One region of the Neobacillus pocheonensis genome, then DNA from elsewhere that is predicted to be linked to it. Evidence: predicted binding sites of a transcription regulator. Region 1 holds the regulator's gene; each other region holds the start of a gene.

Region 1 (2,272 bases):
ACTAAGTCCCCTCTATTTTTCAATTCCATCCCGATTCTCCTTTATAGTAGTTTCGATTTAATTTCTTCCATACAGGTCATCAAGGAAACATGTACCACGACCTTTGTACCCCGCTCAAAATGGATCTCTTCGGTATTAATCAATAAAAGACACGATGACACACCTAGCTTTCTGGTAATCAAAAGCTCGCAGCTTTTTTGCTTAATTAACCCTGAGTTATCCTTTAATACTTGCAGCAGCATTTTCCCCTCATCCAAATTGATTTCTCCAGACTGCAGTAGTTTTTCTAAAACATAAACTTCAAGCATTCTGGAAAAATTAAATTTTGGACCGTCTTGGTCATTTTCTAAGTAGAAATTCATTACCGCACCCGAAACAATGTTACGTTTTATTAACTCGTCTTTTTCAAGTTGTAAATCACTTAGGCTAGGAGAAAACATATCAGCAAGTTCATCTAGTGATAAGTTTTCTTTCATTGTTTGAATTTTGTTGATTCTTTCTAGGATTTTTTCTTTTGGAAAGAATGTTTCCTGCCCCGTAAACGTGGATTTCCGTACAAACCATTCCTCCGGGATGAGATCCTTTCGCTTCCATCTATACAACTGTCCATAGGATATTCCCGCCAGCTCTAATAATTCCTTCTTGGAAATTAACTCCTCGCTCATTTTGAAAACCCCTTTCTGTGTAATAATGTAACATAACACTGTTACGTTGTAAAGATACGTTTGTTTCGTCCGATAAAAAAAGGGCCTTCCGCAGGTTTGCGAAAAGCCCTCTATCTCTTTATTCTTCAATTTCATCCGTTGGGTAGTGCTTTAAAAAGTAAATAAGTGATTGCAGCTCGACAGCCAAGTCGATGTGATGAACACGAATTGCTGGCGGAAGATTTAACCTGGCAGGGGTGAAATTTAAAATCCCTTTTACATTCGCTTTAACCAGTCGATCCGTAATCATTTGAGCAACCTGTGCCGGTACCGTTAAAATCGCCACTGATATACTGTGGTCCGTTAACACCTTTTCCAATTCATCCATATGATAAACCGGTACTTCGCGAATCATTGTTCCCATTTTTGCAGGATCCACATCAAAAGCACATTCTATTTTGGTATTATTATTTTTCAAAAAGTTATAGTTTAAAAAAGCCGTACCGAGATTACCAACCCCGATTAAGGCAACCTTGGTTAGTTCATCTTGGTCCAATGTTTTCCTAAAGAAGGATAATAAATAATTCACATTGTATCCATAACCCTTTTTCCCTAAAGCCCCGAAGTAGGAGAAGTCCCTCCGAATGGTAGCCGAATCAACCTTCACCGCTTCACTTAATTCTGCTGATGAAACCCTTTGTTTACCCGAAGAATGCAGGTTTTTTAAAAATCGATAATAAAGGGGCAGCCGTTTGGCTGTCGCCTGTGGTATTTTCATCGTTTCATTGCTCATAATCTCCTACCCCCCGCATCAATTGTTTTATTTAACTCGTTCTGTCCGCTTAAAGTCGCCATTTTTACCGCCAGTTTTCTCTACTAAATAGGTTGGCCCGATGACCATTCCTTTGTCAACCGCTTTACACATATCATAAACAGTTAAAGCACAGGCGGATGCTGCTGTTAGCGCTTCCATTTCAACACCTGTATTTCCCTTTGTTTTAACATAAGCAGCAATATGTAATTGATAGTTATCGTTAATGTCCTGTTCCCATGAGAAGGAGATATTTACTCCCGTTAATGGAATCGGGTGACACATTGGAATGAGATCCCATGTCTTTTTCGCCGCCATAACGGCTGCCACCTGAGCTACCGCTAAGACATCGCCTTTTTTCATTTCATTATTTGTTATTTTTTCAAAAATTTCTTTGCTGACCGTAATACTGGAATGAGCAAGCGCCGTACGTGCCGTTTCAGGCTTATCGCTAACGTCGACCATCTTGGCTCTGCCTTCTTCATTAAAATGAGTAAATTCTGCCATATAAACAATCCTCCGTTTAAATCATACACTATTTTTCTTTATATGTCTGTGAAACTTTGAACTAATCGTACAATTTTTTGGCATTAAAGTATTAATAGTCCTGATAACCTGCCTCGCTTTATTGCCGGACCTATAGGAATACGGTAAACTATTTATAGTAATAGAGGTGAATTTTAATGATTTTATTGCAGGTTAATCAACTACAAAAATATTATGGTGCTGACCTTATTTTATCGAATATAAAACTAGAATTACAAACGAGAGACCGCGTTGCCCTAGTTGGACGCAATGGAGCCGGCAAATCAACGTT
Region 2 (2,272 bases), on a different contig from region 1:
AGATTTTTTTACCAGCATCAGAAAGGTCATAGGACCATGGCGGAAGCGCCACTTGATAAGCAACATTAAGCTTTTCTTTGTTTTGGTCAAATGTCACGGCGGACATTACGCCGCGGTATTTTGTGCTGTAGTCATCAAGTGATTCATACTTTTGACCAAGTGGTACGGCGAAACGAGTTGGCAGGAACATGTACTCGGTATTTTCGGTAACGAAGGCCGCACAGTGCGGGCCGCTTGTGTTTGGAACTTGAATAATGTCTTTCACGGTAAAGGTTTTTAAATCCATGGCGGCTGCACGGCTGTTACCAACGTCAGTCGCAAACATAAATTTACCGTCATAGTCACCGTTTGTTTCAGAGAAAGCAGGGTGGTGAAGGTCTCCCCATGTATAGTCACCCATTAATTTCTTAGAATGCTCATCAAAGCCATATCCTGTCGCCGAATCTGGTGAGAAAACAGGAACGGTACGGATCTGACGCATCGATGGAACACCGTAAATAAACATTTGTCCAGAGTGTCCGCCAGATGCGAATAAATAGTATTCATCTTTTTTACCAAATGGAACGTAAACTTTTTCTGCATCGCTCTTGTTGCTGCCGGATGCTGTTGCTGTTTTGTCATTGGACGAGAAGTCAGCGAATGATATTGTCGCTGCAACAAAACCGGCAAGTAATCCGGATGCGATTGGAATCCATTTTTTCATTCTTTTACACCACCTTATTTTGCTTCAGATGCTTGCTTCAGAAGGTCAAGGACCTGCTTGAGCTCATCATCTGTTAATGGATTTTTACCGATAACGCCAGACATGACAGCTGAAGTAGGCGCTTTCAAGAATTCCTCGATTGGCTTGCCGTGCTTGCCTTCCACATTAACAAACGCTTGGGAAAGATCCGGACCAACGGCCCCGCCTTTTAAATTTAGAGCCTCTACGCTGTGGCAGCCTAAGCAGCCTTTCTTATTAAGGATGGTATCCTCGTTTGCTGAAGAAGTTTTTGCGGGCTCTTCTTTTGTTGTTTCTGTCGTTGCTGTTTCCTTTGTATCAGCTTGTGCCACTTGCGGCTGTTTTTCGGAATCTCCCGTGATGACGCCAAAAACAAGATATCCTAAACCGAAGCCTAAGAGCGCGCAGATTACAAAGGTAATAATGGCTTTTTTCATACTTGCCCCCTCCTTTTATCTCTAATGAACAACTTTATCCTAATCTGGAAGGGCCGATAAAATAGTGACGTGCGTCACATCATTTGATTCGTTTTTGAACGTTTTGTGAAAGGGGGAGCAAACCCTTAGAAAATCGCTGTTTTAAAAAATTGAACGTTTTGTGAATCTCGTCACTACATCATCAAGAATAGAAGATTACAATAGATGTAAATATATCGAAATCTAGAAAAGGTGGTGGAAAAATGCAACGCGTTGATTACTTAGAGGATCTGCATTTTGCTGTTTATAAAGAGGTGAAATCGTCGGAGCTGCTTCGGAAAATTGTCATCTTCAAGAATTTATCGGAAAAGTCGCTTCGCGTCATCGAAAACCAAATCCAAACGCTTGAATTTAAAAAAGGCGAGCAAGTGATTTCGGAGGAACAGGTGGCAAAGGGTGTTTACTTCGTTCATTCCGGTGCCGTCAAGCTGTCGAAACAGGATGAAACCGGCAATGAAATCATTGTTTGTGTGAAACAAAATGGCGATGTCTTTGCAGAGGCATGCTTGTTTACGCAAAAGACAGAACGCTATCCAGCGACGGCAACGATGCTGCAGGACGGAAAGTTGCTCTTTTTGGAAAAGCAGGAATTGGAGCAGGAATTATACAAGTATCCTTAGCTCTCGAATGCAAATGATCCGCTATATGAGTGATTCACTTCGGGAAATGACGTCGCATATACGTGACGTTGCCTTGCTTGACGTTTATGCAAAAACAGTAAAAACAATGGAGCGGCTTGGGAAGAAGTTTAACACGGGGGTAAACCGGTGGAATATTGAAATTCCGTTAACGGTTCAGGAATTTGCGACCGTAGTGGGAACCTCACGGGAGAGTGTGAGTCGGGTATTTTCGCGGCTAAAAAAAGAGTAAATGATAGATTTGAAGTCGCGGAAAATCATCATTTTGGATTGGTGTCGTTTTTGTACGCTATTGCAGCGGGATTATTGATAGTTTTCGGCCGTTTTTAAGTTTTGTCTATTATTAGGGTGGTTTTGTCCATTTTTTTGAATGGATTGACTATTTTTCCAGAGGGTTTGTCTATTTTTTTAAGCACTTTGTCTATTTTTCAAAGGAG
Region 3 (2,272 bases), on a different contig from region 1:
AAATCTTACCTTGGACTCCGTGTACTTTGTATAGCTCCGGATTCGTATACGTTTTTGAATTCATCTTTCCATGGTCAACCCATGCTAAGTGAGTTCCGATAAATGTTTCTCTACCTAAATGAGTTGGCTTTAATAGCTCATTATATTTTTTCTCTGTTAACTTTGGAGCACTTGCCTTTACGTCTTTAACCCATTTTTCAAATTCTTTGGAGGATTTTGCTTCCACGGTAAATTCCATATCAGCATAGCCTCTACCGTTAAAGTTGGTATTTCTTCCTAAAAATTCGCCAGGTTGATCAGCAGTGAGGTAAAGCTCTGTTTCCATCTTATTCATCGTGTATTTTTGTCCGCCAAGTGCTGGTACCCAGAAAGACTGCATAGTTCCGGCAGAAGTTAATTTAAACTTTACCGGTGTACCGGCAGGAATGTTGACATAGTTCACGGTTTCAATGCCTTGTTCAGGATAGCTGAAAATCCATTTCCAGTCTGCGGAAGTGACATTGATAGTAATTGGTTTTTTATCTTCATAGCCTTGAGGCACTTTTTCAAGTTTATAAATCGTCTTTACAGTGGGGATAGTTAAGGCAATTACAATCAAAATCGGGATCACTGTCCAAACAATTTCTAACTTTGTGCTGCCGTGTTCTTCAGGCGGGACATAGTCTTTATTCTTTGGTGTTGCACGGTATTTCCAAATGATATACCCAAATAAACCAAAAACCACGACGACAACAATCAGCATAAATACGAGTGACCAGTTAATCAAGTCAAGAATGTCTCTAGCAGCAGGACCTTTTGGGTCAAAGACAACCATTTTGCTGTTACAGCCGCTTAAAAGTAATACAGGCAGGAATGCTAGAAGTGGGATTAAATAACCCTTTTTAAACATTTTAAAGCTCCTCTCAGGCAAATTGTTCATTTTTCCACAATGTCTTCGTGAATTCATTCACAAACTTCAATAGGATAACGCGATTTTTTCAAAAATACAAGTATTACCTCAAATTAAATTTATTATCATCTAATATTAATTTGTGGTGTTCACTACTTCTCCACAATATTAACAATTCGTCTATAAGGTTTATATAGGTTTTTGAAAAAAGTTGTGACAAATTTGTTAAGGATTTAAAATACTAAATAGGGAATTGCTTGGAATTTAATTGTCACAAGCCATTGGACACGATAATTTCGTGGGATTTTCACTTGAAAATTGTCTATTTTAGTATATTAATGGGATAATGTAAATGACTACATAGAAAGAGGAGAGCATTGAATGAAAGTCAAAATTAATCGAATTGCCGCAAAAGCTTTGAAAAAAATGTTAGCCGAGGAAAATGCAGAGGGTAAAATGTTTCGTATTTACGTCACCAGTATTCATGGGGACCACGCACATTATGATTTGATGATGGATACACCGACCGATAATGATGAAGTGGTTAAAACCGACAAGGATATTGATTTTATTCTTGATAAAAACGATGAGAACTTGGATGGAATATGGATTCAATACTTCCAAGTCCCGAAAGAGGAATGGGTTATTACCAACCCTTCTAAAGGCAGTCATCACCATCATCACTAAAATTGAAGAACACTTGGATGTATCCAGGTGTTTTTTTTATTATGCTTATTTTCAAAAAACTTGAAATTGTGCATATATTTTTCATATAATCCTATTATTGCTACTTTATATAAAGGCTCTGTGAAACTTGGTTGTTGATTTGCGCTCCAGGCGCGAGCGGTTCGCGGGCGTGCAGGGGAGCCTCCTCGTCACTTCGCTCCTGCGGGGTCTCCCCTGCCCCGTACTCCCGCAGGAGTCTTCGCGCCTTCCGCTCCAATCAACAGTGTTAAAAATCAACAATGTCATTTAACTGAGCCTAGATAAAAGGAGAATGATATGATTCGGCGGTTCTTTTCTTATTATTTACCTCACAAAAAGCTATTTATCTTAGACTTCAGCAGTGCAGTGGTGGTTGCCATGCTTGAATTAGCTTTTCCACTGGCGGTGAAGTGGTTTATTGATGTTCTTTTGCCAGGAGGTGAATGGCCAGCTATTGTTTCTGTAAGCATTGGACTGTTCCTTGTATATTTATTAAGCACTTTTCTGCAATTTGTAGTCAATTATTGGGGACATAAGCTTGGGATCAATATTGAAACCGATATGAGACAAGAACTGTTTGAGCATGTGCAAAAACAGTCGTTTCGCTTTTTTGACAATACGAAAACCGGTCATATTATGAGCCGGATTACGAACGATTTATTTGATCTTGGGGAACTT

The links. Region 1 encodes Rex, which represses fermentation and respiration genes when NADH is low (regulators of the CRP and FNR family bind a similar motif). Its sites were predicted from a motif close to TTGTGAAATATTTCACAA; they were not measured.
Region 2: a site for Rex is predicted at 1,317-1,334, ahead of ABES02_RS18225 (cytochrome C). Genes of this name have one in related genera too.
Region 3: a site for Rex is predicted at 935-952, ahead of qoxA (cytochrome aa3 quinol oxidase subunit II). Genes of this name have one in related genera too.

The regions. Positions count from the first base shown of each region.
Region 1 covers NZ_JBCNAD010000013.1:54,872-57,143, reverse strand. Annotated here, with positions in the region: gene ABES02_RS07415 (polymer-forming cytoskeletal protein) at 1-29, opposite strand, end outside; gene ABES02_RS07410 (YhbD family protein) at 42-665, opposite strand; gene ABES02_RS07405 (redox-sensing transcriptional repressor Rex) at 784-1,437, opposite strand; gene moaC (cyclic pyranopterin monophosphate synthase MoaC) at 1,465-1,962, opposite strand; gene ABES02_RS07395 (ABC-F family ATP-binding cassette domain-containing protein) at 2,139-2,272, shown strand, end outside.
Region 2 covers NZ_JBCNAD010000033.1:15,852-18,123, forward strand. Annotated here, with positions in the region: gene nosZ (Sec-dependent nitrous-oxide reductase) at 1-703, opposite strand, end outside; gene ABES02_RS18225 (cytochrome C) at 718-1,158, opposite strand; gene ABES02_RS18230 (Crp/Fnr family transcriptional regulator) at 1,401-1,817, shown strand; gene ABES02_RS18235 (helix-turn-helix domain-containing protein) at 1,843-2,067, shown strand.
Region 3 covers NZ_JBCNAD010000048.1:35,896-38,167, reverse strand. Annotated here, with positions in the region: gene qoxA (cytochrome aa3 quinol oxidase subunit II) at 1-889, opposite strand, end outside; gene ABES02_RS24820 (iron-sulfur cluster assembly accessory protein) at 1,271-1,576, shown strand; gene ABES02_RS24815 (ABC transporter ATP-binding protein) at 1,892-2,272, shown strand, end outside.